DNA from 4 places in the Pseudomonas sp. gcc21 genome. Region 2 is predicted to be linked to each of the others. Evidence: predicted binding sites of a transcription regulator. Region 2 holds the regulator's gene; each other region holds the start of a gene.
What was found. The regulator sigma-54, encoded in region 2, starts transcription at its own class of promoters, with help from an activator protein. The targets are predictions, from matches to a motif close to ANTGGCATNNANNTTGCTNT.

Region 1 (7,739 bases), 1.6 Mb from region 2:
CGCTCAGGCTATATCACAGACCCAGCGCTCCAACTGTAGGAGGGGCGACCCGCCGCGATCGGCGGCCGCAGGACGCCCCGGGTTTGGTTCAAGCTGGCCTGTCGGCCAGATCGCCGCGGCGGTTCGGCGTTCCGATCGCGCCTCCCATTTGGGAAATCCGGCGTTTACGCCGTTCTTGTGGGACGCCTCAAGCCAACTTAAGTATCGGCTTGACCGCCACGCCATTAGCGGAGTCTTCAAAGGCTTGATTGATTTGATCGAAGTTGTAGAACCGGACCAGCTTGTCGAATGGAAACTTCCCGGCCTTGTAAAACTCAACCAGCTTGGGAATAAACACTCGCGGCACTGAGTCACCCTCGATCACGCCGATCATGCTCTTGCCTTCGGCCATCACGTCGTTATGCACATCAATGTTCATTTCAGGCGTGACACCCACGATGGCAACGGTGCCCAGCGGCCGTAACGCATGCAGGCTCTGGCGCACGACCGGTGGCACGCCGGTGCTTTCCACCGCGTAATGCGTTCCGCCGCCAGTGATTTCCTTGATTTCCTTGACCACATCCACCTGCTTGCCATTCAGCGCATGGGTAGCGCCTAGCTCCTTTGCCAGCTCCAAGCGGCTATCGTGCACGTCGATTGCGAAAATCTGCTGGCAGCCTGCGATCTTCGCCGCCATGATCGCGCTCAAACCCACCGCGCCGCAGCCGTATATCGCGATGGAGGTGCCGAACTCAGGTTTCAGGCGATTGAGCACCGTACCGGCACCGGTCTGAATGCCACAGCCCAGGGGCCCCAGCAGGGCCAGATCCACTTCCTTGTCGACTTTCACCACATTGCGCTCATGCGCAACGACATGCGTGCCGAAAGACGATTGCCCGAAGAAGGTAGCGAGCTCGGTGTCGCCCTGATGTAGCCGGCAGGTGCAATCGTCCATACGCCCTCCAAAGTTCAGCTCGTTAAACCGCGAGCACACGGTCGGGTGGCCCGTCAGGCAGTTCTCGCACTGACCACAATGCGCAAAGGACATCACAACATGATCGCCCGCGGCTAGGCTTGTCACGCTGTCTCCAACTTGCTCAACGATACCGGAACCTTCATGCCCCAACACGATGGGGTACGGGGAGATGCCCAGATCACGGGCTACCGCGTCGGTATGGCACACGCCAGTGGCAATCACCTTGATCAGCACTTCATTCGATTTGGGTGCGGAAAGCGATACCTCTTCGATGGCGAACTCATCGCCCTGAGCATGGGTGACTGCGGCTTGGATTTTCATTTCAACTAACTCCGGATGTTCAGATTGTGTGAAGAACGACGCCCACCTTTGCAATGATCGGACCAGCTCAGTTTAGCCCGCATGCAGGAAGCCGCCAGCAGAGCGCGGAGGGAACCCAGGGAGTGGTACCGTCTCTAGCCCGGTGAACATAGTGACCGGCGCCACGGCGCAAAATCCGAGCCGGAGCGCAGCAAACACATCCATCTTTTCGATAATTACGTCGTAAATATCGCCCTTTTTATATCGGATTAGCTGCCCGATAATTTCCACAGTCTTATTCAGTTCCGTCAGCAGAATCCAACCGACAATAGGAGATGCATATTTATGAGTACTTACCATCTGGCTGTGATCGTGGGCAGTAACCGCCGCGAATCAACCAACCGTCAGCTAGCCCAGGCGATGGTCAAACTGCTGCCAGGCAACGTTGCGGTCAGCTATCCGCAGATTGATGATCTGCCGTTATACAACCTCGACCTGGAAGGCGAGCGCCCAGCCAGCGTGAACCGGTTTACCGACGAGATCCGTGCAGCCGATGCCGTGTTGATTGTCACGCCGGAACACAACAGATCACTCCCGGCGGTGTTGAAGAACGCGATTGACTGGGGTTCCAAGCCAATGGACAAGAACGTCTGGTTTGATAAACCCGTTGCCATCACTGGCGCATCACCAGGCGCAATGGGCACCGCACTGGCGCAGCAGCATCTGCGCCAGATCATGGGCATTCTCGGCTCGGTGGTATTGGGAGGCGAAGCCTATCTGCAATTCCGCCCCGGTCTGATTACTGATAACGGCGAGATCGGCGAAGACAGCCATCAGTTCCTGAAAAGCTACATGGACCGCTTCGTTAGCTTGATCGAGAAGTTGACACAACGATAAGCGAAACCAACGCTACGCCGCATCCCGTTGGGCATGCGGCGGCACATGCCTGGCGCGCTGCCCCTATAAGCTCAACATCTCGCCCCTCGGCATTGCAACGCATTGAAGTCATACACAGCGGAGTGGCCCGGATCGCCTTCGGGTAACGGGACACCTTGCGGGACGAGAAAGACCGCGGAATGGGCACCGAACAAGCCGGCCGGATAGGTGAACTGCTTGAGCACAACATACGCCTTGTGCAGGCCTGGTGCCGCGGGCCTGGGGATGCCTTCGCCGGCGACAGGGGGAACATCCAGCGCCGGCGAATTGGCAACAACTGCGTCAACCCAGGCATTGACATCTGCCGTCGTCGCGGGCCGAAGCACACCCTTGGTGATTGCACTATCAATACCGGGCTGCCCCGCCAAAGGCGCATCTGCATCCCTGAAGCTCGACGGCGAAACCTCAGCGGACGTAACCAGAGCAGTTCCCTGCTCGAGCGGTTCACCAATAACGATAGCGCCCGACTTATCGCCGGGATAGACGAGATCCACCGGTGCGCCAAACAACTTCCGGGAAAGCGGGTTAAGCGCGGTGTTCCGGCCCTTGCCGATATAAACGTAACCGCAGGGGCCACGGTTGTGATAGCTGCTGTTAAATACCGGAACAGTGCTGGCGAGCCCTGCAATAGCCTGCCGGTGGTAGCCTGATACCAGTACCGCGACGATCTCGGTACCCTGCGTCCAACCTAGATTCCAGACGGTCGGCTCATACGCGCCGAGGATCAGCGCAACCGGGCGCGACGGGCTGTTCACCGCAACATCAAACCGGGTCGCTGCGTGCCCGCTCTGGTCAATCTGAAAATCAAGCGCCCGCCCCGCATAGGCTCCCGCTGCATACACCAACAGATCGGCAGGCAGCTCCAGATCCTCAAATGCACAGCTGACAGGACCTGCCTTGGCTTGCGCAGACTGCGGAGGAATCTCGAAGTCAAAAGCCTTGAGCTGATCCGCTGCGACCGTGCCAGACAACAGACACGCCAGCACTATTGAAATCCGTTTCATGATTTTCCTTATTGATAACTCGCAGTCATTGCGCTGCAAACATATCGCAAAGCCAAGCTACAACCAAACTACCTGCGTCATCCCACCTCGGGCCGATAGCCTTTTGGGAGCCGGTTCATTTGCGGATTACACCACCGCCTTGGAGAACACGTTCAACACAATCACACCGGCGATGATCAAGCCCATGCCAACAAGCGCTGGCGGGTCCAATTTCTGGCCAAACAACAACCAGGCGACCGCCGTAATAAGCACTATGCCCGCGCCCGACCAGACGGCGTAGGCAATGCCCACCGGGATTGTGCGCAGCGTCAGCGCTAATAGGTAAAAAGCAATGCCGTAACCGACTACAACCAGCACTGATGGCCAGGGCTTGCTGAACCCGGCGCTCGCTTTCAGTGCCGTGGTCCCGATTACTTCGGCAACAATTGCAACGGTCAGGAATATCCAGCTTTTCATCGGTTCGCACTCACAGGAAGACACCGAAGGATGATAGCAGCGCGCTTTCCTATACGGCACATGCGCTTCGGCGCGTTCGGAGCAAAAAAAGACGCCGGCTCGAGAGCGAAGCCGGCGTAAATGCAGTCGATGAATTTCAGGCGTGTCAGACGCCCGCGAATCAGAGGGTCTTGGATACCGCGAACGTTACGTTTGAATCGCAGTTACCATCGCAACCGCCATCAATATCGGTGTTGGAGTACATCAGAGCCAGATCAAGACCCAGTACCTGCTTGCCGAGACTTACTGCCCAGTCGCTGTAATTATCGGCGTCACTGTCGTTGGCGTCTGCGTAACCATAGTGCAAACCAAGGCCGAGGTCATAGGGGAGACTGAACCCGTAATCAAGGAAATAATAAAGCGGCTCCGGGTCGAGATCGTACGCATACTTCACACCTGCGTTGAAGCCGTAAAATCCGAGGCTGCCAATGACTTCATCGACGTCCCAGGAACTGTTTCCCGGATAGGTATAAGTGGCCCACTGGATGTCGTAACTAACGTTATCGGTGATGTCACCGCCGTAACCGACGTAATAGTCTATTTCAATACTCGCACCATCGAAGCCATCCTCCGAGCCGTCAATGTTGGATGCCCAGGCGCCAATGTACAGACCGCTTTCATGGGCGATATCCAGACTGCCCTGAACGGCGCCAGCACCATCAGTTTGGGACTGGCCCCGCCATATGTAATCGCTGGCAAGCGTAGCAGTCATGCTTACATCGAGTTCGCCGAGTGCAGTATCAAAGGCTTCAGCCTGGGAAACGCTGGCAAAACCAATCGCGCTGGTAGCGGCAACGACAACGGCAAGTTTTTTCATCATGCGGTAGTACTCCATGTTTGCTAAATCCAATTTGCGAAGAAGAAGAAGTTGGTATGGAGTACTTAGCATTAAGCTTGCCAATCTATAAAAACGCTTGACTATCAATTAGTTACATCAGTAAAACCATCTCGACGTCCAGTCGACCGACCTCGCCGTTGCGTTTAAATGGTGCACCAGGGTTTCGCCTTGGTGCAAAGTGCCATTACTGACTGAAGAATTATCAGCCGACTCACTTCGTCCGCCCTCGACCGAACCAAAGCGATAGCGCACCGCTGACTTAGCTGACCGCAGCTACACTAGAGAGCCGAACCAACGAAACGATAGAGGAAGCCATGAAAGAGACCGGAAAAATCGACTATGTTGAACTGCCCTCACGCGACCTTGCAGTGACCAAGAGTTTTTTCCGTTCGGCATTCGGATGGACATTCATCGATTACGGACCTGATTACATCGCGGTTGAAAATGCCGGATTGGACGGCGGGTTTTTCAGGTCAGATAAAATAGCCACTACCGAGAATGGAAGTGTGCTGGTGGTGCTTAACAGCACTGACCTTGCGGATTCTGTTCGAAAGGTAAAACACTGTGGTGGGGTGATTCTCCAGGACATATTCGACTTCCCAGGAGGCAAGCGATTTCATTTCGCAGACCCTAACGGGAATGAATATGCTGTCTGGTCTGATAATAGTTAGAAAGGGCGACGTCGACGCCCTTTTCTCGTGGCTTGAGCCGGCGTTGTCCACTGGAGCCAGGCTCAAGCCTTCGCTATCAGGGCTTATTGACCTGGCGCTGCAAAAGATCTCGGATATCCGTCAGCAGAAGTTCTTCAGTGCTGGGTGCAGGCGGGGCATCGGGTACTTCTTCTTCCTTGCGCTTCAGACTATTCATCACCTTGATCGCGACGAAAATCGCTGCAGCGATGATCAGAAAATCCACAACGCTTTGAATGAAGGCACCATAGCCTATCGTGACCGCAGCAAGATCACCCTGCGCCTCCCGCAAGACGATAGCCAGATCACTGAAATCCACCCCACCTATCAGCATCCCCAACGGCGGCATGACGATATTATCCACGAAGGATGACACCACCTTGCCGAACGCAGCACCAATGATGATACCCACGGCCATATCAATAACGTTGCCGCGCATCGCGAAGGCTTTAAACTCTTGAACAAAACTCATATCTTTTTTTCTCCGATATCGCCGAGACGGCTGGTAGTAATCTGATTGCTTCGTGTGCTTAATGCAACGACTTAGCATTCAGAAAGGAGAATAGCTGATATCGGATAGCATGTGAGAAAGCAGGTTTGACAAGCCCAGGCTACTCCAGCACGTGCTCTGGAGCAGCCATCGAATGCTTTAGTATTCCAAGCGAGCCGTTAGCTGAAGAACCAGAGCCTTGGCTTTTTCCCAATCTGTATCGTCTGAAGCCAGCATGAATTCGAAATACCTGCTTTTCAGCCCGACGCCAGCTGATTCGGACTGAAAATCATAACTGTATTGCACCGTAGCGTGACGCAGGTGCCAGTTTACTGCCACAGAGGGAAAGAGATGGTCGTCGTATGCAAAAACAGCGCTCTCTAAACTCCAGTTCGGATTCAGCCTATACAGTGCGCCAAGCGTATATCGGCTCGGGAGCTCCTGGGTGTGATTGCGGTAACCATTTATTCCCTTCACAGCAGGGCGAAACGTGAGCGATCCATCGGGACGGTAACTCGCACGATCAGTAGCGGCTGAAGCTTCCGTGTAGGTCAGGTTTTTCCAGCGAATGCGCGAATAGACATCACGCCCGCGTATGTAGGTGCTCAAGTGTTCGGTGATGTGCCAATCGATATCGAAATCCGCGGCAAAACCGCGTCCTTTGACAGATTCAGTCGGCCTGTCCAATAAAAGGTCTTCGGAATAACCGTAATCCAAATCGAGTTTTCCGCTATAGCCACCGGCTTGCGTATCCACATAGCCGCTAAGGACGCCATCCTGCATCTCCGAAGCGGTGAGATAATTCAATCTGACTCGAGCGCTCAGGGATGGTGAGAATTCGTAACGGTAGCCAATTCCTACACCGCTTGAGCGCAGATGATTAGCACGCAGATGTACATCATATCGACGCCCTTTCTTCACTGGGAGGTCGTTGGCGTCCTGATAAAGGATGTCGGCCGTGTTTTCATCGAACTGCAGGTAATAATCGTAGCGCCAAAAAAAAGCTAGTTCGAAGCCGTTCCAAATTTGCCCCACTTCCAGCTGGTTATGTGTGAACGCAAAGTCGCCTGAATCGATAGGTTTACCTTCCAGCCCATCAACCATCTGTTTGATTGGAGCTATTTCACTATAGGTTTTACTGTCTATGCTTGCGTACGTTTGAAATCGAGAATCCGCGTAAACTGGCGCGAACTGAATACAGGTTGAAGCCGCGGCGAGGCAGATGATGCGAGATAAGTGCTGCACAGTGGAATCCTGACACATGTATTTTGAGGGGAGAGCTCGAATAATGAAAAAAGGGGAAGCCAGGCTCCCCCTTCATAAAGTTCAGAGCCGTTATTACAGGCTTTCGAACTCACCGTCATTATAAGTAATAATCACAGCGCCAGTTTTATCATCCAAGGTAGCGTATTGCTTGCCTTGCCAGGTGATGTTGCCGGTCAGGGTTTTATCGCCATCCTGCTTCGCTTCAGTCAGCGTTAGCGTGACGTTGTTGTGGTTGGTCAAGGTCGCCGACTGCAAATCGCCTTGCTTGCCGTTGTATACCAAGTCGAATCGCTGGCCATCCTCATAGTTTAATGATGCAGATCCGATGATACTTTCCAGTCCGTTGTTTTTGGCGTTTGCGGTCACTTTTATTGGATAGTTCATACCGTGCAAATGCATAGCATAGGATACAGTTAAGCTAATAACACCAGAATCGGACGCATCGCAGTCGCTTATATCCTTAAGTTGCCCGCTGTAATATTCGTTTTCTATACACGTACCTGCCAGATCAGCCGCATTGAGAGAGGCAGAAGCTTCAAGGTAGTTTTGTTCGCTTTTAAGCTGTCCCGATATTACCAGACCGGCATGCCCTACCGATAGTTCCGAATTTGATTCGTCATAGTCATTCCCATCGGTGTACTCAGACATAAATTTTAGATTGTTTATATCTAGCTCCAGCTTACCATCGAAACTGACATAATGCTCGCCGCTAACAACCATTTTTACGTCGAGAAGAGTTTTCAAGTCGGTAATTTCATACCGCTCT
Region 2 (7,739 bases):
TGCATGATGCTTTTGCCATTGACCATCTGATCCTCGTTGCAACCGATGCGGATATCGCAGTCATAACGGTTCGCTATACCGACGAATTTAGCGGCTGCCCGTGCGTGCAGACCTAACTTGTTGATGATCTCGAGGTTGGCTTTTGGCATGTCAGGGCAGGTCGCGGTGTCGTATTTGCAGGTTGGGGGTATGCGCGCTCAGCTCCCGGACCAGGCGCTCGGCAATATAAACGGAGCGGTGATGCCCGCCGGTACAGCCAATGCCGACGCTCATATAGCTGCGTTCGCCGGCAGCGTAGCGGGGTAGCCACTTCGCCAGAAAATTGTAAATGTCCTGATACATCTCCTGAACTTCCTGCTCCCCTTCAAGGTAATCACAGATTTCCTTGTCCTTGCCACAAAACGGGCGTAACTCGGCTTTCCAGTAAGGGTTGGGCAGGCAGCGCACATCGAACACCAGGTCAGCATCGACCGGTACGCCACGTTTGAATCCGAACGACTGGATCAGTACCGAGGGGGCATTACCGTCGCTGCTGAGTAGACGTTGTTTAAGCAGATCGCGCAGCTGGTACAAGGTCAGATGACTGGTATCGATCTTGAGATTGGCCAGGTCGATGATCGGCTCGAGCAGGCGCAGCTCCGCCGCAATGGCTTCGCCCAAGGATTTGCTTTCATCGGTCAGCGGGTGTTTGCGGCGCGTTTCCGAGAAGCGCTTGATAAGCACTTCGTCGGTAGCCGCGAGAAACAGCACATCACAGCGAATACCGGTATCGCGTACCCTCTGTAATATCTCGGGAAAGCGCTCGAGGTCGCTCGCCAGGTTACGCGCATCAATACTGATCGCTACCTTCGGCAGATGTTGGTCGGTGTCGTTGGCCTGTCTGGCCAGTTCGGGAAGCAACCCGGCGGGCAGGTTGTCGATGCAGTAGAAACCGTTGTCTTCCAACAGATGCAGTGCGGTACTTTTGCCGGAGCCGGACCGGCCACTGACCACAACCAGGCGCATGGTTCGTTAACTCCCCTCGTCGGTGCCGACCATCACTTCATAGAGAGTCTGGGCATCGGGTGATTGGCGCAGGGCTTCTCGCAGCGCTTGCTGGTCGAGCTTCTCTGCAAGCATCTTGAGAATCTGCAAATGTTCTTCAGTCGCTTCCTGCGGCACCAGCAGCACAAATATCAGGTCGACCGGTTCGCCATCCAGGGCGTCGAAATCGATCTTGCTGTCGAGCTGTAACAGTGAGCCTATCGCTTGCGTGCATCCAGGCATGCGGCAGTGGGGAATGGCTATGCCATGTCCGAATCCGGTCGAGCCGAGTTTCTCCCGGGCAACCAGGCTTTCGAAAATCGCGTCGGGATCCAGGTTGGTGTGCTGGGAGACCAATTTGCCGATCAGCTCCAGCACACGTTTCTTGGATGCCCCCTGCACACCTGCAAAGGTGCGCTCGGGGGTCAGGATATGGTTTATTTGCATGGTCACGCGGCGTTGTTGGCCTTAGCGGTCGTTGACGCCTTGTAGGCGATTGAGGTTCTTTTCCTTGTACTTGATCAGCTGGCGATCAAGCTTGTCGATCAGCATGTCAATTGCCGCATACATGTCAGTATGTTCTGCATTGGCGACCACCTCCCCCCCGGAAACATGAAGAATGGCTTCGGCCTTCTGGCGCAGTTTTTCAACTTCAAGGATGACCTGGACGTTCGTAATCTTGTCGAAATGCCGCTCGATGCGTGCCATTTTTTCAGTGACGTAATCACGTAATCCGTCAGTGAGCTCGAGTTGGTGACCGCTGATATTGAGTTGCATACGGCTTCTCCTGATTGGCTTTATGTTACTGGGTGAACCCGATCACCCGGTGGTGCCACTTTGATTCCTTATACTGTCAAACCAGTCGCTTGCGTTCGCTCGAAGGAGCGATGTTGAGTGATTCCCGGTATTTGGCAATAGTCCGGCGGGCCACGTGAATACCCTGTTCCTCCAGTAAACCAGCGATCTTGCTATCGCTCAATGGTTTCTTCGGGTTTTCAGCCGCAACCAGTTTTCTGATCAGCGCGCGGATGGCGGTTGATGAAAACTCGCCACCTTCGCTGGTGCTTACGTGGCTCGAGAAAAAGTATTTGAGTTCGAATATTCCGCGCGGGGTGTGCATGAACTTCTGCGTGGTGACGCGCGATATTGTCGATTCATGCATGCCGACTGCCTCGGCAATGTCATGCAGCACGAGTGGCTTCATCGCCTCTTCGCCATGCTCGAGGAATCCGCGTTGATGCTCGACGATCTGCGTAGCGACCTTCATCAGCGTCTCGTTGCGGCTCTGCAGGCTCTTGATGAACCAGCGCGCCTCCTGCAGATGATTACGCAGGTAGGTGTTGTCGTTACTGCTATCGGCGCGGCGCACCATGGAGGCGTAAGTGTTATTGACCCGCACCTTGGGTACCGATTCCTGGTTCAGCTCGACCACCCAGCGGTTGCTGTCGCGGCGCACGATGACGTCCGGAATAACGTACTCGGCCTCACCGGAGGCGATTTCCGAACCGGGCCTGGGATTGAGCGTCTGAATCAGCGCAATGGCGTCGCGCAGCTGATCTTCTTTCAGCTTCGAACGGCGCATCAGTTGGGTGAAGTCGCGGCTTCCGAGCAGTTCAAGGTGATTGTCGACCACCCGCCGGGCCTGCTCGAGCATGGGGGTGTCAGCTGGTAACTGGCGTAGTTGTAGCAGCAGGCATTCGCGCAAGTCACGGGCAGCCACGCCAACCGGCTCGAACTGCTGGAGTCTGTGAAGCACCATTTCGACTTCGTCGAGATCTGCTTCCAGCTCAGGGTCGAGGGAGGAAAGGATGTCCTCCAGCGATTCCTGCAGATAGCCGTCAGCGTTGATCCCATCGATCAGCGCTACGGCGATCTGATAATCCGTTTCGGACATGGGAATCAGGTTCAGCTGCCATTCAAGGTGGCTTTGCAGGGTTTCGCCGGTGCCGGTGCGCGAGGTGAAGTCCCAGTCTTCGTCATCGTTACTGGGCAGCGAGCTGGCTGAGGTCTGATAAACGTCTTCCCATTGGGTGTCGACGGGCAGTTCGTTGGGTATCTGCTCGTTCCAGCTACCTTCTTCCTGCGCCTGGCCGTGCTGTTCGATGGCATCAAGCGCGACGGGCTCGGGCAGGGTGACCGCCGGGGCGTCATCGTGATCGGACGCGTTATTGCTGGTATCGCCAGAAAAATCGTCATCGCCATCATCCGCCATTTCAAGCAACGGATTGGCTTCGAGCGCTTCCTGAACCTCCTGCTGAAGATCCAGGCTGGAAAGTTGAAGCAAACGGATGGCCTGCTGCAGCTGAGGCGTCATGGTCAGCTGCTGCCCCATCTTGAGGACGAGCGTTGGTTTCATTTTCCGGTGAACTACCTTGTGCGCTGAATCAGAACCGTGAAAGCGCCGTGGCGCTTTGCCTTTAAGATCATGCCTGAAGCCAAGCGGCTTTTATAGACGGAAGGCGTGACCGAGGTAGACGTCCCTCACCAATTGATTGGATAGCACGGTTTCCGCATCTCCTTCGGCGATGATGTGTCCGTCGTTGACGATGTATGCCTTGTCACAAATATCCAGCGTTTCACGGACGTTGTGATCCGTGATCAGAACGCCTATGTCCTTGTCCTTGAGGTGCTGGATGATTTGCTTGATATCGTTGACCGATATCGGGTCGACCCCTGCAAACGGTTCATCAAGCAGAATGAAACGGGGCTCGGTGGCCAACGCCCGGGCAATTTCGGCTCGTCTGCGCTCACCGCCGGACAGGCTCATACCCTTGCTGTCCTTCAGGTGATGGATATGGAACTCACGCAAGAGGGCTTCCAGTTTGCCTTCGCGACCCTTGCGATTGAGGTCCTTGCGGGTCTCGAGAATTGCCATGATATTTTCGCCCACGGTCAGTTTGCGAAAGATCGACGCTTCCTGAGGCAAATAGCCGATGCCCTGGCGGGCGCGGCCATGCATGGGCAGGCCCGTTACATCTACTCCATTGATCTGGATCTTTCCTTCGTCGGCTTTCACTAGCCCAACGATCATGTAGAAGCAGGTCGTTTTGCCTGCACCGTTAGGCCCCAGCAGACCCACGACTTCGCCGCTGGTGATCGACAGGGAGACATCCCGCACCACTTTGCGCGATTTGTAGGCTTTGGCCAGATGGTGCGCCTGTAGCTTAATCATCGGTGGCCGGCTCCGGCGCGGGCTTGCGATTGCGCGGTTGAATCACCATTTCGATGCGCTCGGGCTGTTCGGCATCGCCGCCAGGACGCCCGGCATCGACTACTTCTTCCGCGACGTTGTAGGTCACGTACTCGCCTTCGAAGGTGTTGCCGTCCTGGTCGAGATGAGCATTGGTGATCAGCACCACCCGTTCCTCGGCAGCAAAGTATTCAATGGTGCGGCTGCGTGCATTGACTGGGCCTTTGCCGGGGTTGGGCGTCTGCTTGAACGTCGCGGGGTTGCCCACACTGACAATCTTGCGGACCTCGCCCTCGGCGTCAGTGGTCAGGGTTACTTCATTACCGGTCAGCCGCATGCTGCCCTGGGTCACGATGACGTCACCGGTATACACAGCGACGTTTTGCCGGTCATCGAGGTTGGCAGTATTGGCCTGAATGCGAATGGGCTGGCTGCTGTCTTCAGGTAGGGCAGCTGCCTGAAAACAGGGGCCAAGCAACAGGGCAACAAGCGCCAGGGGTTTAACGCACCTCATGTAGGCCTCTTACGTTGGACAGCAGCTGCATGCGGCCGTCTTGGAAATAGACATGCATGCCAGTGGCGGTAGTAACGCCGCTGACTGCTTCGATTCTAACGTCCTGATCGGTCTCGGCGTAATCCCTCGCAGGAAATACCGTCAGCGCCGATGTGGTCATTTGCGATATCGGCTCATCGGGTATGTCCTGTTTGAGCAATACATCGTCGTTCAGCTGAACCCGGTCACCGCCTTCGGTGATCCACCCGGTTCGTGAGGTTACTAACCAGGGCTCTTGTTCGTCTGCACGGAAATACAGGAGATTTGGCGCTTCCAGTCGGGTGCTGTCCTCGTTGGCAAGGTGCGTGGCGCGCTGGCTGGTCAGTTCATAGCGCACCGTGCCATCGGGATTGAGCATGGTGATCTGGCTGTTTTCCATGAAAAAGTCGGGTTGGTTTGGATCATCCACCAGCACCGTTTCAGTGAAGCTGCCGGGTCGAATGTTCCAGTAGCCCATCGCCAGGGCGATCGCCAGCGCCAGGCCGACGATGGCGCCTACTACCAGATAACGAGGCGGATTGAAGCTCACAGGTAAGCAGCCTGCGCGGCATCGAGCGTGCCCTGGGCGCGCATGATGAATTCGCAAAATTCGCGCGCAGCGCCCATCCCGCCGGCATTGCGCGTAACACCGTGTGCGTGCTCGCGTACGAAAGAGTCGGCGCTGGCTACCGCCATGCCGAGCCCGACCTGACGCATGACCGGCAGATCAGGAAGGTCATCACCAAGAAAGGCGATCTGCTGATATTTGAGCTGCACCTGCTGGCGCAGTTCTTCCAGGGCGTTGAGCTTGTCTTCACGCCCCTGAATAAGATACTGAATGCCGAGGTTGGCGGCGCGCTTTTGTACCAAAGGGGAGTTGCGTCCGCTGATGATTGCAGTCTCGACACCCGAGGCGATGAGCATTTTGATGCCGTGGCCATCCAGCGTGTTGAAGGATTTGAACTCGGTGCCGTCCGGCATGAAGTACAGCCGTCCATCGGTCAATACGCCGTCGACATCAAAGATCGCCAGGCGTATGGCCTGGGCCCGTTCAAACAAATGCATTTCAGGGGGCTGATTCATACGACTCCTGCACGTAACAGGTCATGCATGTTCAGAGCGCCAACCGGTTTGCCTGCCTCGTCGACGACGAACAGCCCGTTGATCTTGGCGTCCTCCATTACTTTCAGCGCCTCGGCAGCCAGCGCGCCCTGTGTCACGGTTTTGGCCCGTGGGGTCATGACGCTGGCGATACTGGCGCTGTGTATGTCCACGTTGTGATCGAGTGTGCGACGCAGATCGCCGTCGGTGAATATCCCGATCAGCGCACCACTCTCATCGGCGACGCCGGTCAGGCCGAGGCCCTTGCGGGTCATTTCCAGAAGCGCATCACGTAGGCGTGTATCCGGTGTGACCATCGGCATACGCTCACCAGCGTGCATGATGTCGTCGACCAGGAGCAACAGGCGTCGCCCAAGTGCGCCGCCGGGGTGAGAGAAGGCGAAATCTTCAGCGCTGAAGCCGCGCGCTTCAAGCATGGCAATCGCCAGCGCATCACCCATTACCAAGGCAGTGGTGGTGCTCGAGGTCGGTGCCAGATTGAGTGGACAGGCTTCCATCTCCACACCGGTATGCAGGTTGGCCACTGCGGCGCGTGCCAGTGTGGAATCTGGATTGCCGGTAATGCTGATCATGGGCACGCCGAGGCGCTTGATCAGTGGCAGCAGGGTAACCAGCTCGGCGGTGTTGCCTGAATTCGACAGAGCTATGACCACATCTTCACGGGTGATCATGCCCATGTCGCCGTGGCTGGCTTCGCCTGGGTGCACGAAAAAAGCCGGCGAGCCGGTACTGGCAAGCGTGGCGGCCATCTTTCGGCCGACGTGGCCGGATTTGCCCATGCCTGTGACGACTATGCGCGCCTTGCAGTCCAACAGAGTCTGGCAGGCGCGGCTGAAATGCTGGTCCAGTCTACCCAGCAGGCTATTTACGGCGTCGCGCTCCATGCTGATGGTGCGCTGTGCTGAGGCGATGAAGTCGAATTCGGACATATGGTTTGCGTCTTGGTGTGGTCAGGCCGCGAGTATAACGCCTTGTCTCGCCCAACTCACCCCGGCCGAAATCGGTTTCTGAATAACGCCGCGTTAACGGTTGCTAATAAGGTGACTGCGGTGCGCGCCGGAAACCAGGGGGCTGATTGACACCGTTTTCGCGCAGCTTGGGGCGAGCTGGTTGAACTGGTATATTAACGCGTTCATTTTTGCCGCACCCTCTGCGGCATCCCAGGATCAGGTTTGTTCATATGGCCGTATCGCCGGACTACATCGTTGATATGCAAAAGGTTTCCTTCTCGCGGGGAGAACGCCTGATCTTTGATAACGTCGACATTCGTATTCCCCGGGGCAAAGTCACCGGGATCATGGGGCCATCCGGTTGTGGCAAGACCACGCTGTTGCGCCTGATAGGCGCGCAGCTGCGGCCCGACAGCGGCGCGATCATGGTCAATGATCAGAATATCCCCAGGCTGGGCCGCAACGAATTATTCGAGGCGCGCCAGCAGATGGGCATGCTGTTTCAGAGCGGCGCGTTATTTACCGATCTGAGTGTGTTCGAAAATGTCGCCTTTCCGCTGCGTGTTCACACCGAACTGCCGGAAGACATGGTGCGCGACATTGTTTTGCTCAAGCTTCAGGCGGTAGGGCTGCGTGGCGCTTATCAGTTGATGCCCGACGAGCTGTCCGGCGGGATGCAGCGCCGCGTTGCGTTGGCCCGGGCTATCGCACTGGATCCTCAGTTGATGATGTACGACGAGCCATTCGTAGGGCAGGACCCGATTTCGATGGGCGTACTGGTCCGCTTGATACGCCTGTTGAATGATGCACTGGGATTGACCAGCATTGTTGTGTCGCATGACCTGGCCGAGACCGCCGGCATTGCCGACTATTTATATGTGGTAGGCGACGGCCAGGTGCTGGGGCATGGCAAGCCCGAGGA
Region 3 (7,739 bases), 900 kb from region 2:
GCCGCTGGCAATGCCGTGAGCGGACTGGTCTCCTACGGCACACTGCTGTCCGGTTATTCCGCTTCCATGGTGGCGCTGCTTAATACCGCCGACCCCTCCGTGGGGATTCTGGTTCTGGGTCAGGACCGCTTGCTCACAGTCATGACCGGTGTCGTGGTGGCGCTGGTGGTCGGTCTGATGTTCAGCCGCCGCCAGGAAGGAGACGAACTGCGGGTGCGCGCACGATGGGTCACAACCGAGATGCTGCGCCATGTTGCCCGACGCCTAGCTCCGAGCCAGACGGCTCCGGCGATCCGCCGGGGCGCCCTGTTGAGCGAAATCGCCGCGATCGAAGAAACCCTGGAAGCCCACGGTGCCGGCTCCCTGCGCTCGCACCATTCCGCGCGTTCGCTACGCGCCATCCTGATGGCCAACGTCGCGGGCATGCTATGGACCAAACACCCGCCAGCGCAGATCGAGCACAGCGAGGCGATCGCCAGCGCGCTGCGCGAAGCGGCTCTTGAAATCGAGGCCGACTCGCCGATTCCGGTAATCCTCGACAGACTCAAGCGCGCCCAGGCGCTCAGCATTCACACGCCACGCCTGGCCAGCATGCTGGAGCACCTGACAGCTGCACTGCAGCAGCGGGATCACTTTGTACGTACCGGCAAGACCGACACGGTCAGGCTGAAACGGCAGTTCATCCTGCATCGGGATTGGGTGGCTGCGCGCGAAACCTGGATCAGAACCACGGCTCTGTTATTGCTCGTCGGGATCGGCTGGGTCTGGTCCGGCTCGCCGATCGGCGCCTATGTATTGTTGGGCACCTCGGTCATGGTCACGCTGTTTTCCACCATGGAAAACCCTGCATGGATCATGCGCCATATCCTGCTGTGGCAGATCGTTGGCGCGATCGCCTCTCTGGTGTGCCGCTGGGTGCTCTGGCCGCTTGCCAGCTCGGAGCTGCAGATGGTGCTGATGATGATGCCGTTCATACTGATCATCGTCATACCCTTCGCGCACCACCGCACCATGACGGGTTCGATGGATTACTCCATGGTCTTGCTGTTGCTGCTGCAACCCGCCTATCCGATGACTGCCAGCCTGCCCGGCTCGGCTGCCGTCGCCACGGCTGTGGTCGCAGGCCCGCTGATAGCGTATCTCGCTTTCAGATTCATCTACCCCACCGACGCCAAACGCCGCCGCGCAACGCTCAAGGGCATGATGATAGATGAATTACGCGGTCTGGCAGGCGACAGCGATGCAGCGCGCAAGCAGCACCTGTGGCGCTCACGCTTGTATCACCGGACGATGAAGCTGGTGCATTGGACCAACAAGGTTGGCGAGCCAACACGCAGCGCGACCCATGGCGGTTATGCAGTGATGGACGTCGGCAATGCGCTTATCAGCATGCAGCAATTGCTGCGAGATGGAGCGTTGGATGCGGAGCAAAGGCGGGAGGTGCAGGCGGCTCTGGAACGGCTGAAACACTTGAATACCGACCCCCAGGGCGGCGCGGCCGTGCTGGCGGAGCTGGCAATCAGTTTGAGGGAAAGGGGGCTACCCGGTGCGGGACAGCTGGAAGCGGCAGCCGATAGCCTGCGCGCGAACCAGCCGTTTTTCACTACCGGTTCGCCCCAACCAGCGGGTTGATAGCGTCCGCCCCGGTTATTTTCTGGCGAGCTCGGCGTCGATGACCTCCTGGATGCGCGGGTCATCAGGCGCTACGTCCGGAGCGAAACGGGCAACGACCTCGCCGTTCCGGGAAATCACGAATTTTTCGAAATTCCACAACACTTCGGGCTCGGCGTTTGTCTGAATGCCGAAGCCGGCGAGACGGTCACGCATCGGGCCTTCGCCCGTGGCACGTGGCAGCGCCTCGGTCAGCTCGCTGTACAGCGGATGACGGTCCTGGCCGGCAACCGAGATCTTGCTGAACAAGGGGAACTGAACGTTGTAGGTCAGGCTGCAGAACTGCTGAATCTCTGCGTCACTGCCGGGCTCCTGCTCCTTGAAGTTGTTGGCCGGAAATCCCAGCACCTCAAGACCCTCGGCGCGGCGGTTTTCATACAGCTTTTCAAGCCCTTCGTATTGAGGCGTCAGACCGCATTTGGATGCCACGTTGACGACCAGCAGCACCTTGCCCTTGTAGGGAGCAAGAGAGGTCTGCTCGCCACGGATGGACTGCAGAGGGATATCGTAAATTGATGCCATGTTGTTTTCCTTGTTGAGAGCTGTAGCTGTAACCAATGAAGAGGGATTCGACTTTACTGTTTTCACCTGTCTGCGCAAGCGGCCAGTTCACGCTGGCTGCATCACCATACGGGCCTGGCGACCCAGCTGTCGTCAGGTCCTCGTTTTTTTTGCATAATCTGGGCCCTTTGACGAGACTGAGTTCATGTTCCTAATCGACCAAATCATTCTGCTTGCCGCCATTTTGATTCTGGTCGGCATAGCCTCCAGCAAGATTTCAGCCCGGCTGGGCCTGCCGGTTCTCGTCCTCTTCCTATTGGTGGGCATCCTGGCGGGGGAACGCGGAATCGGCGGCGTCAGCTTTGACAGCCCCTCCGCGGCCCACGCGCTAGGCACGCTGGCCCTGGCGTTGATTCTGTTCGATGGCGGATTGCAGACGCCGATAAGCTCCATCAAGTCAGTCTGGAAACCCTCTTCCCTGCTCGCCACCCTTGGCGTACTGGTCACGGCAGTCATCACCGGCACAGCCGCTGCGTACATTCTTGACTTGCCCCTGCTGAAAGGGATGTTGCTCGGCGCCATTGTTGGGTCGACCGACGCCGCGGCGGTGTTCTCCCTGTTACGCAACGCCGGCATCCATATCAAGCCCCGGCTGAAATACACGCTGGAAGTCGAGAGTGCATCGAACGACCCGATGGCCATCTTCCTGACCGTCGGCCTGCTTGAAATACTGGTTAATGGCATGGAGCCCGGCACTGGCCTGCTGCAGATGTTTTTCATGCAAATGGGCGTAGGCGCCGCGGTAGGTTTAGGGGTCGGCTGGGCGTCTGTAAAGGTGATAAACCGTATCCAGCTGGTCGCTTCAGGGCTGTATCCGGTCATGGTTGCCGCATGCGGATTACTGGCGTTTGGTCTGGCGGCGAACCTGCAAGGCAGTGGCTTTCTGTCCATATTTGTCGCCGGCGTCGTGGTCGGCAATAGCCGCTTCGTGTTTCAGCGCAGTACCTTTCTGTTCCATGACGGACTGGCTTGGTTCAGCCAGATCACCATGTTCGTCATGCTCGGTCTGCTGGTCGATCCGGCCTCGCTCCTGAATGTCTGGGCGGAAGGGCTGCTGATCTCGCTGGTGCTGATCTTCGTTGCCCGGCCTCTGGCGGTAGTGCCCCTGCTCAAGCTTTTCCGCTTCAACATCCGTGAAATCACGCTGGTGTCCTGGGTCGGCCTGCGGGGGTCGGTGCCGATCATTCTCGCTATATTCCCGCTGATGTATGAATTGCCCGGCGCGGAACTGCTGTTCAACGTCGTGTTCTTCGTTGTGCTTATTTCCGCCACCGTGCAAGGCTCAACGCTCCCCTGGGTGGCGCGCAAGCTCGGCCTGACAGAACATTCCCCAGCCATTCCCGCGGCCACCCTCGAAATTACCGCTATCGGTGATGTCGACGCCGATATCGTCAAATACTCCTTGGTCGAAGGATCGCGCGCCGCCGGTCGACGCCTTTCACAGACCGCATTGCCGGATGGCACGGTGGTGGCAATGATCACGCGCAACAACAATGTTATCCCCCCACGCGGCTCCACCACGCTGCTCGCCGGAGATCATCTGTTTATCGTGCTGCGCCCGGATGCGCGGCCTTTTGTTGACTCAATCTTTTCCCAGAACGTCGAGGCGGTAAGCAATGACCTGCCGCACACTGAGTTGAAACTGAAGGGCACCACGACAGTTGAGGATATCCGCCGCTCATACGGCATCCAGCTACCTGCACCTGACAGCCAGAGCCTCGACGCATTGATGCGCAGCACTCTCACCATCGAAGCCGAAGACGACGCCTGCGTAAAACTCGGCAATATCACCCTCTGTATCAGAGATATGGTCGGGGCTCGCATAGCCACCGTAGGGCTGGTTATGTCGGCGCAAACCGAGGCCAAGCCCTGATCGGCCCAGGGGCCCGGAGCCTGTAGCCTGACTGGTCAACCCGATCGACGGCGCTTCCCTCGCAACCCTGTCAGGGTGATATCATTCCGATATTACGCCTGATCGTGCGCAGTGGAGGAAGGGAATGGCAGTTTACAAGGTGGAACATGGCCAACTGGTCTGGGTGGCCAACGATCTCGAGCATATCGTCGGTGCAGACTGGCAGGACGAAGACGATTCCAATGATGAGTTTTTCGGCAGACTGGGGTTCGGCAAATACGACGAAGTGCTGGATGTCTACACCATGTATCGCCGCTGGGAAAAAGGCGGACAGGAGGAAATGGCCGGTGCCCGTTGGATGTTCGACGTGAACATCGATGGCGACAACTTCGATCTCATTCTGGTCGATTCGCTCCCCGGCTACCTCACCGTCATGGCCATGCTCGAACCCGTAGTAAACCATGCCCTGCGCCAGGTGCGACCCGTACTACCCGAACGCCTTTAAATTATCTCCTGCCGGGCGCGCTAGGTCGCGTCCACCCGCAGCCCCAGAACGGCGCACCAATTTCGTGACGTGGTTCGGCGATGCGCACTTTTATGGTTCACGGAGCGCAGCCTCTAAATAGCTACTGCCTGTATAACGCCTGCGCACCTCCCGTGCGCTGATTCGCTCCAGGCCACGTGATCAGGCTAATCACGCCGTTGCCACCGCTCTCCCACCGACAGCGCCAATCCGCGCTGGCATAGTCCTTGCTGAATGTCCTATCAAGCTTGCCAGGCCAACCAGAGGTCGCCTCTCTCTTCATACGCAGCAGAGGCGGATGCACTGAACCGTGCCATGGCGTCAATAACGATATCCGGAGCAGATTGAAGCCGAGGCCGCTTTCAGGCCCGGCGCTCTGGATTGTCTTGCTGAGGAAGGGCCATGAAAGTCGATATCTCATCCATGAACCGCGAAACACTGATCATCATCGGCAACGGGATGGTTGGTCACCACTGCGTGGAACAGCTGATCGAGCGCGGCGCCATGGCGCATTACGATATCCATGTGTATGGCGAAGAGCGCCAGCGCGCCTATGACCGTGTGCACCTTTCTGAGTACTTCGGCGGACGGGATGCGGAGTCGCTGGCGATGTGCGAACCGGATCTGTACGACACCCACGGCGTGCATCTGCACCTGGGTGTCCAGGTGCTGGATATCGACCGAAACAATCAGGAGATCATCACCAGCGCCGGACGCCAGCGTTATGACCGGCTGGTTCTGGCGACCGGCTCTTTCCCTTTCGTCCCGCCAATTCCGGGTGCGGAAGGCAATTCCCGCCTGGTGTATCGCACACTGGATGATCTGGATGCCATCCGTGACGCCGCGACGACCGCTCGCCGCGGCGTGGTGGTGGGCGGCGGTCTGCTTGGGTTGGAAGCAGCAAACGCTCTGAAGTCGCTGGGCCTTGAAGCCCATGTGGTGGAATTTGCCCCGCGGCTGATGCCAGTGCAACTGGATGATCTGGGTGGGGCGGCACTCAAGGCGAGAATCGAAGCACTCGGCGTCGGCGTGCATCTATCACGCGCCACCAGCGAAATTGTCCCGGGCGCGGAATACGTCTATCGAATGAATTTCAACGACGGCGAATACCTTGAAACCGACCTGATTGTCTTCTCTGCCGGCATCCGGCCACAGGACGCGCTGGCGCGCAGCGCAGGTCTGGAAGTCGGCGAGCGCGGCGGTGTGATTATCGATGATGATTTTCGCAGCAGCGATCCGACCATTTATGCCATCGGAGAATGTGCCTGCTGGAATGGCAGCTGCTTCGGCCTGGTCGCACCCGGCTACAGCATGGCGCGCAACCTCGCGTTGCAGCTTGTGGGCGAGCAGCACGAAGCGTTCAGCGGCGCTGATATGTCGACCAAACTCAAACTGCTCGGCGTGGATGTCGGCTCGATCGGTGATGCACACGCCGCAACGCCAGGCGCGAAGAGCTATCGCTATATCGACGAAGCCAACAACAGCTATCGCCGGCTTGTGGTATCAGCAGATAACAGCCGAGTGATCGGCGCGGTGCTGGTCGGCGACAACAGCTACTACGACACCCTGCTGCAATATGCGCAGAACGGCATCAAGCTTCCGGCGGACCCGTCCAGCCTGATCCTGCCACTGTCCGATGGTGCGCCGACGCTGGGCGCCGACGCGCTACCCGCTACTGCAACGCTCTGCTCCTGCCACAACGTCAGCAAAGGCGCGGTGTGCTGCGCAATCGACGCCGGCTGTACCGATCTCGGCGAGCTCAAGGCCCAGACCAAGGCCGGCACAGGTTGTGGTGGTTGCGCGGCCCTGATCAAGCAGGTTTTCGAACATGAGCTGAGCGCACGCGGGGTCGAGGTGGACAAGAGCCTGTGCGAACACTTCGCGCATACCCGCCAGGAGCTGTACGACATCGTCCGTGTGAATCGCATCACCCGCTTCGATGAGCTGCTGGCCAAGCATGGTCGCGGCCACATCGGTTGCGATATCTGCAAACCAGCGGTGGGTTCGATCCTCGCCTCCTGCTGGAACCAGCCGATCACCGACCCGACGCTGGTGCCCTTGCAGGACACCAACGACACCTTCATGGCCAACATGCAGAAGAACGGCACCTATTCCATTGTGCCGCGCATCGCCGGTGGCGAAATCACTCCGGACAAGCTGATTACCCTCGGCGCGGTGGCCAAGAAGTACGACCTCTACACCAAGATCACCGGCGGCCAGCGCATCGACCTGTTCGGCGCGCAGCTTCACCAGCTCCCGGATATCTGGGGCGAATTGATCGAAGCCGGCTTTGAAACCGGCCATGCCTATGGCAAGTCGCTGCGCACGGTCAAATCCTGCGTCGGTAGCACCTGGTGTCGCTATGGCGTGCAGGACAGCGTGGGCATGGCGATCCGCCTGGAGAATCGCTACAAGGGCCTGCGTGCGCCGCACAAGATCAAGTTTGGTGTCTCTGGCTGTACCCGCGAATGCGCCGAAGCCCAGAGCAAGGACATCGGCGTGATCGCCACGGAAAACGGCTGGAACCTTTACGTTTCCGGCAACGGCGGCATGCGCCCGCGCCACGCGGAACTGTTCGCCACCGACCTGGATGACGCGACACTGATCCGCTACATCGATCGCTACCTGATGTTCTACATACGCACCGCCGACAAGCTGCAGCGCACCTCGGTATGGCGCGAGAGCATCGAGGGCGGCCTCGACTATCTGAAGGAAGTCATCATCGAAGACAGCTTGAGTCTGGCCGAAGAGCTCGAAGCGCAGATGCAGCTGGTGGTCGACCGCTACGAATGCGAGTGGGCCAATGCGCTCGCGGATCCGGAGAAACTCAAGCGCTTCCGCACCTTCGTCAATGACCAGCGCGGTGATCCCGACATCCATTTCGTCAAGGAACGCGGCCAGCCCCGCCCGGCCCGTGCATCCGAACTGCATTTGATTCCCGTCACCCAGGAGGTTTCGTCATGACCCAACTGCATACTGATAACACCGCTCGCGCTATCAGCTGGCGTCCGCTGTGCGAACGCCGCGATCTGGTCGCCAACTCCGGCGTAGTGGCCTGGCTGGACGAGGCGCAGGTTGCGCTGTTCCACCTGCCGAGCACGGAACAGGGCGAACAGGTATTCGCCCTGGAGA
Region 4 (7,739 bases), 620 kb from region 2:
ATCGTCCCGGTTGAGCTGATCAGAACGCACCGTTCATGCTCTGCTAGGCAGCGTTTCGGGCGCGTCGAAGGGGGCTGGTGCTGTCTTAGAACACTGGCGTAGCGCAGGCGCGCTCCCTGGGGTTGGTGAACGCCTGCTCGCCGACAGGGTGTATTTGTAGTCGGCTTCTTCTAACGGGTCGAAGAGGTTCGGGGTGTTGCAGACATTGGTGTAGCGCAGGCGCGCTACATCTCCAGGCACTGCGCAGCGGCTTGGGCTGGGTCCGGGGTGTCTCCGGTTAATATCAGAACAGGTCGTCGCGCTTTTCCAGTCGGCGCGCCTCGCGCTGCAGGTAGTTGACGAAGCGGTCCACCTGCCGCTGAGCCTGAGGGCTGGGCTGTCTGAATCTCAGGCCGACATGGGACTCGTCGCGCTTTTCGTCATAGGACACGTGGCGTACTTCGACCGCCAGATCCAGTGTTCCTATCTCAGGCAGATCCAGCTGGCAGGCCTCGATAATGGCGCCAGGACGGAGCGCGTGCGCCTGATCTGAAGCAAAGAGCGCCTTGCACCCGGTTGCGGATACGTCGAACAGGTGTCCGCTCAGCCGAAACGTTTCGCTGTGCAGCGTCACGCCTGTTTCCAGTGGCCGTTGGACGACGGCTCGAAATGCGCCACGTTTCTGATGGTAGATGAGCTGTTCAGGAAGGGCCGCGCAGTATGCCGGCGCGCCTTCCAGAATGACCCGCTGCGCGGCGACGCAATGCCAGCGCATGTGCACGCCTTCATGCCAGGCATCAATCCGGAATGACTCGCCTTCGGTGATGTACCGGTCGCCTTCTTTCGGGACCAGTTCGTCGATCCAGAGCTGCTTGCCCGCCGGGTCGATAGCGACGATGAAGCTCTGAAATTTCTGGCTACGTTCGGGAAAACTGACGATCAGCTGGTCGCGGGAATGCAGCAGCGTCTTCAACAGCGCATTGATCTCGATGGGCGAGCGGACTTCCCTGGGCGGCTGCGGACCGGTTTCTGGCGCTAGTAAGCTGGACACTGAAAAATCTCGACAATAGGCATGGCAAGGGAAGCATTGTATAGCATGCTGGCTATGAGCCACCCAATCCTTATGCGCCTTGTTGTTGGCTAGCCGGATCTCGCCGTGGACGGACCCTAGGCTTTGATTATTGGCCGCTGCGAATGGCTTCGCTTGGCGAGGCCCTGGCGGTCGTAAACGGCCTGGCTTGATTCGCCCTGATTGCGTATCAGGTCAAGCAGGTGACTGTTGGCGTGCTGGCTATGGCGTACCAATCGCGCGTTGCGCAAATTGGCGTCGCGGCAACGGGTCAGGTATTGCCTGAGGGACTGGTAGCTTTCGAACAACTCGTTCTGACCGAGCGACTCCAGAAACGCTTCCATGTCCTGTTCGGGTGTCTTGCCCAGCTGACGTGCCTGATCATTGATCTGCTGGTCATGCCCGTTCAGCGCAGACACAAGTGGAGCCTTGCTGTTCAGTAGCGACTCAAGCGTGACCATGTCGTTCTGTATCAATGCCTCCTGCTCCCTGTCGAGCAGCTCTATGAACTGTTCGCAGTCACTGGCGGCTTGATCAAATAGCTGCTTGAGTGTCATCTGTTTCTCCACAGACCCGGGGCGTCTCAGTCTTCCAGACCCAACAGTTTATCGGCAATGCGGCCGCTGTCCGGCTTGTAACTGCCATCAGCTATTGCTTGTTTGAGCTGCGCTACCCGTTCGCTGTCCACTTCCGGCAAGTCCTTTAGCCGTGCTTCGATTGATTTCATTTGCTGAGCCTGATCGCTCAGCTTGACTGACGACTCCCCCGGAGCGGATTTATCCACGCCCGGCTTGTCAGTTACGTTGTTTTCCACCGCCACGTCGCGTTTGCCTGCAGCCGCGTCGGCCTGGGCTGTGCGCCCGGCGCTGTTGGCTCCGTTGGCGGTGTTGAAGTTGATAACCATGGTTTTATCCTCAGACTGAATGCTTTGCTAATAGCTGTAACGGCCGAGGCAGCTAAACCTTTAGTACTGGTGAGCAAACTATGTGGACTGGTTCGCATTTAGCGCCCAGCGTGTCGAATACGCAGTATAGCCAAGTTCGTCAGGCGTATCACATTGCCACCGACACCTGACCCGGGGCGACAACCCTTGCGCTGACCGTACGGCCGGAGCGCGTGTTCCTGACGCGGATTTGTGCGCCCACCGTGCCGCCTTCCAGCGCTTCTCCGGGCATCTTCACCGATATCTGCGTATTGGCGGCGCTGATCACGACCTTGTCTCCGCGTTTGACGATTTCATCCTGCTCCAGTTGCGCTGGACTGACAACGGTATCGGCGGCGACTGGCCTGCGCAGACGCATGCCCACCGCCTGTTGCGGATCGGTCAGATAAGCGCCATTGAGCAAGCCTGTATCGCGTTCGACCAAGGCGACATCACCGGCACCGATTACCTCCTGCCGGCCCATCGGACGCACGGCGACCAGAACATCCTCAAACAGACTGACCTGCGCAGGTACGAACAATCGCCATCGCACGTCGCTCTCGCAGGAAAGGCGCACCGTGACGCGGCCCACCGGCACGGCAGGGCTTTCCAGACTGGCTTTCAGTGCCTCGTCCGGGCAGACGGCGAGTCGTAAACGCGGATCCAGGCGATTGACCTCGATACTGTAGCGAGCCTGTCGAGTGCTCTGCTGCAGATGCGTTTGAATTTCGCCCTCAAGAAAAGCCGTAGTCGCGCCGATAAGCTGATTTATAAGCGGGCTGGCAGACAGGCTCGCAGAGAACAGCATGGTCAGCGCGGCGCAGTGAGTACTGAAACGCATACAGGAAACCTTAAAGAGATGGCGCCGGGTTTATGTCGCTTTGCATCCTTGCAGCAAGAAATGTGCCGCGCTTCGGTAAGCCGCACCCTATACAAGCCGTCCCCTATATAGTGAGGAGTCACCCATGGCTGGCGTAATGGACTCGGTCAATCAGCGCACCCAGCTGGTTGGCGAGAATCGCCTCGAATTGCTGCTGTTCCGTCTGGCCGGCGGCCAGCTTTACGGCATCAACGTGTTCAAGGTCAAAGAAATTCTGCAGTGCCCGAAGCTGACGGTACTTCCACGACTGAATTCAGTGGTACGCGGAGTCGCACATATCCGTGGCGGTACCTTGCCGATCATTGATTTGCGCAAGGCCATCGGCGGGCCGGGTCTGGCTGACCTGGCCAATACTTTCGTGATCATCACCGAATATAATTACCGGGTTCAGGGCTTCCTGGTCAGCGGCGTCGAACGCATCGTCAATCTGAACTGGTCCGAAATTCATCCACCGCCCCGGGGCAGTGGTCGTGATCATTACCTGACCGCAGTGACGCGGGTCGATGATCGCCTGGTCGAGATCATTGATGTGGAGCGGATTCTGGCCGAAGTGGTGCCATTGCAGGAGAATGTCAGCGCTGGCGTGATTGATGAGCAGGCTCAGGCTGCGGCGGTTTCACGCAAGGTATTGATCGTTGATGATTCATCAGTGGCACGAAAGCAGGTGTCTCGTTGTCTGCAGGAAGTAGGGGTGGAGATCGTCGCCCTTAATGACGGACGCCAGGCGCTGAACTGGCTGAAAGCGCTGGCTGATTCCGGCGAAGACGTGTCGCAGAGCTTGCTGATGATGATCTCGGATATTGAAATGCCCGAGATGGACGGGTATACCCTCACCGCAGAGGTGCGGAACGATCCGCGACTCCATGGCTTGCACGTTATTTTGCACACATCCTTGTCCGGTGTATTCAACCAGGCGATGGTAAAAAAGGTAGGCGCGGATGATTTTCTCGCAAAATTCAAACCAGACGAGCTTGCCCGTCGGGTCATCGACAGGCTGCACGCGCCGCGTGGGGGGCCAGTTTGACGGAGGCGCCTTTTATACAGCGGGGCGGATCGTTTGACATCTGAACAGCAGCATTTCCATCAGTTTCGTGATTTCCTCGAGAAATCATGCGGTATCGTTCTGGGCGATAACAAACAGTACCTGGTCGCCAGCCGGCTCAACCGACTGATGGAGCAGCAGGGTATCAATCACCTGGGTGAGCTGGTCCAGCGTATCCAGAGCCAACCCCGTGGAGGACTGAAGGAATCGGTCATCGACGCGATGACGACTAACGAAACCCTCTGGTTTCGTGATGGTTATCCCTTCGAGGTGCTCAAGAACCGACTGATACCGGATTTCATCAAGTCCAACCCCGGTCAGCGTTTGCGTATCTGGTCCGCTGCGTGCTCTTCAGGGCAGGAGCCCTATTCGCTGAGCATGGCGATTGACGAGTTCGAGCGCAGCGATCCCGGTCAGCTGCGCTCCGGTGCAAGTATCGTTGCGACTGATCTCTCCGGCGGGATTTTGACGGCAGCCAGAAACGCGGAGTACGACAGCCTTTCTATTGGCAGGGGTTTGGCCCAGGACCGATTGGTTCGTTATTTCGACCAGTCGTCACCGGGAAAATGGCGAGTCAAGGCTCCCATCCGCAGCCGCGTCGAATTTCGCGCGCTGAATTTGCTGGAGAGCTATGCGATCCTGGGCAAGTTCGACATCGTATTTTGCCGGAACGTGCTTATCTATTTTTCCGCCGAACGCAAGAAGGACATCCTCAGGCGCATCCATGCGACCCTGAAGCCCGGCGGTTATCTGATGCTGGGTGCATCGGAGGCGCTGAACGGCCTCCCTGAGCTGTATCAGATGGTGCAGTGCAATCCGGGGATTGTGTACCAGGCCAAGTAAGCCTCATCGCGAGACCTCAAGAGCGTCGCGCTCGGCCCTCAATTCGCTACAGGTTGCGATTCAGTTTCGCTTCGCTAACCTCTTAACTCTTTCCTGTTGTGCCTAATCATTCGACGCACTTTTTGCCGCCTGGCAGACGGCGGTGCCGGTAAACCGTTGCCACCGGCCGCTTCCTGATCGCCTTATCTCCTTGAAAAATAAAGCAATGCATTTATGGCATGCCAATTGCTTTAGATCCTGATGACACCAAAGCGGCGGCAATTTGGCCGCGGTCAGGATTGAAGAGTGAGGAGGCTGGGATGAGCTTGAGTTTCGACCGAGCACTGGGGTTGCACGAAAAGGCGCTGGGCTTCAGGGCCGATCGCGCTGCCGTGCTTGCCAACAATATTGCCAACGCCGATACCCCCGGCTACAAGGCGCGGGATGTGGATTTTGCGGCCGTTCTCGAAGCTGAGAAAACCGGAGCAAGCAAACCTTTCAAGGCAATCCAGACTCACTCGCAGCATCTGGCGGCGGAAGGGTTTATCGACCAGGCCGCGGGGCTGCGTTACCGCATCGCCGCGCAGCCGTCCATCGATGGCAATACGGTTGATACCCAGGTCGAGCAGGCCAGATACGCCGAGAACGCTATCGAATTCCAGGCCAGCTTCACCTTCCTCAACAGCAAGTTCAAGGGGCTGATGACAGCCCTGCGCGGAGATTGATCATGTCCCTTAGCCAGGTTTTCAACATCGCCGGTTCCGGCATGAGCGCCCAGTCACTGCGGCTCAACACCGTCGCCAGCAACATCGCCAACGCCGAAACGGTTTCAAGCAGCGTCGACGAAACCTACCGCGCGCGGAATCCGGTCTTCGCCACCGTATTCAGTCAGCAACAAAACATCGGTGGCGGGTCGCTGTTTGCACCTGAGCATGAGGCGGGCAGCGGGGTAGAGGTGCGCGGTATCGTCGAATCGGACGCAGCGCTTCAGCCTCGCTATCAGCCTGACCACCCGATGGCTGACGAGGAAGGGTACGTGTTTTATCCCAACGTGAACGTGGTTGAAGAGATGGCCAACATGATGTCCGCCTCGCGCTCCTATCAGACCAACGTTGAAATCATGAACACCGCCAAAACCATGCTGCAGCGCGTGCTGACGCTGGGCCAGTAAGGAGTTGTAGACCATGAGTGTCAGTAACAATCTCGCCGTTGGCGACAGCCTGCTGGATCAGTACAAGGTCGACCAGTCGCGTTTCGCCAAAGGTGACGAGCTCGGCAAGAACGAGTTCATGAACCTGCTGGTCGCGCAGATGAATAACCAGGATCCGCTGTCGCCCCAGGACAACGGCGAGTTCATCGCGCAGCTGGCGCAGTTCAGTACCGTCGAAGGTATTGAGAACATGAATACCTCCATGGATTCGCTGCTCAGCGGCTATCAGTCTTCCCAGGCCTTGCAAGCGTCGTCGCTGGTCGGACGCAGTGTCATCGTGCCGACCATGAACGCCATGGTCGATACGCAGGAAGGTGTCGAGGGGCAACTGGCGCTGACGCAGCGCAGCGACAACGTTTCGGTCAACGTCTATGACGAAAAAGGCAGCTTGGTTTCAACAGTGAACATGGGCGCGAAAGAAGCCGGCATGCTGGACTTCAAATGGGACGGCAAGAACGGCAGCGGCGAAACCTTGCCGGCCGGCAAATACAAATTCGAAGCTCAGGCCTCCATAAATGGTGAGAACAAACAGCTCGCAACCCTGCTGCCAGCCAATGTCGACAGCGTGTCGCTTGGCATGGGCAAGGGTGGCGAGATGGTTCTCAATCTGGCCGGACTCGGCAGTATCGGTCTTTCTGAAGTTCTGACTATCAGCAAATAACGTCGTCCGACAAACCGGACAAGGAGTACAGCATGTCTTTCAATACAGGTTTGAGTGGTATCCGGGCGGCGGCATCCGAGCTGAATATCACCGGTAACAACATCGCCAACGCCGGCACGGTGGGGTTCAAGGGTTCACGTGCCGAGTTCGCAGATGTCTATGCAGCCTCAGTTTTAGGCACGGGCAGCAATGCAGTCGGTAGTGGTGTCGCTACTGGTGATGTCGCGCAGCTGTTCAACCAGGGTGCAGTCAACTTCACCGAGAACAGTCTGGACCTGGCCATCAACGGCAACGGCTTCTTTGTCACCAGCAACAACGGTGCGCTGAGTTATACCCGTGCCGGTTACTTTGGCACTGACAGCCAGGGCAATATCGTCAATAACTTTGGTGAGCGGTTGCAGGGCTTTGGCGTCAACGAAGCGACCGGCACCATCAATGAAGGTGTACAGACGGATTTAAGAGTGGATACCAAGGCGGCTAATCCGCGGGCGACTTTGAATGTGGCCTCCACGCTCAACCTGAATTCGACAAGCGTACGTCAGCCGATATGGGAGCAGGCTTTCGAGGCCGCCCGTACCGCTGCGTTGGCGCCGACACCTGAACAAATCACCGCCGCAGAAAATGCGGGGCAAGCTGCCTACGATGGGGTCGTCTTGTCAGATCCGCCTACCGAACAGGAGCTGGCAGCTGCCGAGAGCGCTCGCCAAACTGCTTATGATCAACACATTGCCAACCTGCCGGCACCCACTGCGGATCAAGTTGCTGCTGCCGAGGTCGCGGGCAGAACAGCTGCAACCAATACCTTCGACCCGGCTAACTCCGCCACCTACAACAGCTCTACCTCGGTAAACGTTTACGACAGCCAGGGTAACCCGCACGTCATGACCAAGTATTTCGTCAAGACCAGTGGCAACAACTGGGATATGCATGTGCGGATCGGTGGCCAACCAGTAGGTGTGAATGGTGACGCCGGGCCTATGCGGCTGCAGTTCGATGCATCCGGCAAGCTCCAGACCGAGCAGCCGATCCAGGTTACTGGCTGGAATCCGCTGGACAAGAACGGTCAGCCCACCGGAGCTAACTCGAACGTAACCTTCAATCTCGACTTGGAGGGCTCTACCCAATACGCAGCCAGCTTCGCAGTCACCGCGGTC

Region 1: HG264_RS09320 (TorF family putative porin) is a predicted target of sigma-54. The motif match lies at 4,573-4,592, and genes of this name have one in related genera.
Region 3: nirB (nitrite reductase large subunit NirB) is a predicted target of sigma-54. The motif match lies at 4,822-4,841, and genes of this name have one in related genera.
Region 4: flgB (flagellar basal body rod protein FlgB) is a predicted target of sigma-54. The motif match lies at 4,948-4,967, and genes of this name have one in related genera.

Annotation. Positions count from the first base shown of each region.
Region 1 covers NZ_CP051625.1:2,025,560-2,033,298, forward strand. Annotated here, with positions in the region: gene HG264_RS09300 (NAD(P)-dependent alcohol dehydrogenase) at 188-1,276, opposite strand; gene HG264_RS09305 (NADPH-dependent FMN reductase) at 1,601-2,152, shown strand; gene HG264_RS09310 (hypothetical protein) at 2,224-3,195, opposite strand; gene HG264_RS09315 (multidrug efflux SMR transporter) at 3,322-3,651, opposite strand; gene HG264_RS09320 (TorF family putative porin) at 3,812-4,510, opposite strand; gene HG264_RS09325 (VOC family protein) at 4,843-5,199, shown strand; gene mscL (large-conductance mechanosensitive channel protein MscL) at 5,276-5,689, opposite strand; gene HG264_RS09335 (hypothetical protein) at 5,867-6,952, opposite strand; gene HG264_RS09340 (hypothetical protein) at 7,046-7,739, opposite strand, start outside.
Region 2 covers NZ_CP051625.1:3,661,071-3,668,809, forward strand. Annotated here, with positions in the region: gene HG264_RS17025 (HPr family phosphocarrier protein) at 1-149, opposite strand, end outside; gene rapZ (RNase adapter RapZ) at 151-1,005, opposite strand; gene ptsN (PTS IIA-like nitrogen regulatory protein PtsN) at 1,012-1,470, opposite strand; gene hpf (ribosome hibernation-promoting factor, HPF/YfiA family) at 1,492-1,800, opposite strand; gene HG264_RS17045 (RNA polymerase factor sigma-54) at 1,877-3,379, opposite strand; gene lptB (LPS export ABC transporter ATP-binding protein) at 3,470-4,195, opposite strand; gene lptA (lipopolysaccharide transport periplasmic protein LptA) at 4,188-4,727, opposite strand; gene lptC (LPS export ABC transporter periplasmic protein LptC) at 4,714-5,295, opposite strand; gene HG264_RS17065 (HAD family hydrolase) at 5,292-5,828, opposite strand; gene HG264_RS17070 (KpsF/GutQ family sugar-phosphate isomerase) at 5,825-6,796, opposite strand; gene HG264_RS17075 (ATP-binding cassette domain-containing protein) at 7,048-7,739, shown strand, end outside.
Region 3 covers NZ_CP051625.1:2,764,845-2,772,583, forward strand. Annotated here, with positions in the region: gene HG264_RS12695 (FUSC family protein) at 1-1,632, shown strand, start outside; gene HG264_RS12700 (glutathione peroxidase) at 1,648-2,193, opposite strand; gene HG264_RS12705 (potassium/proton antiporter) at 2,378-4,105, shown strand; gene HG264_RS12710 (hypothetical protein) at 4,230-4,589, shown strand; gene nirB (nitrite reductase large subunit NirB) at 5,010-7,571, shown strand; gene nirD (nitrite reductase small subunit NirD) at 7,568-7,739, shown strand, end outside.
Region 4 covers NZ_CP051625.1:297,857-305,595, forward strand. Annotated here, with positions in the region: gene HG264_RS01495 (MFS transporter) at 1-14, shown strand, start outside; gene HG264_RS01500 (flagellar brake protein) at 284-1,030, opposite strand; gene HG264_RS01505 (flagella synthesis protein FlgN) at 1,147-1,605, opposite strand; gene flgM (flagellar biosynthesis anti-sigma factor FlgM) at 1,632-1,952, opposite strand; gene flgA (flagellar basal body P-ring formation chaperone FlgA) at 2,101-2,811, opposite strand; gene HG264_RS01520 (chemotaxis protein CheV) at 2,936-3,874, shown strand; gene HG264_RS01525 (protein-glutamate O-methyltransferase CheR) at 3,908-4,735, shown strand; gene flgB (flagellar basal body rod protein FlgB) at 5,035-5,439, shown strand; gene flgC (flagellar basal body rod protein FlgC) at 5,442-5,885, shown strand; gene flgD (flagellar hook assembly protein FlgD) at 5,899-6,585, shown strand; gene HG264_RS01545 (flagellar hook protein FlgE) at 6,618-7,739, shown strand, end outside.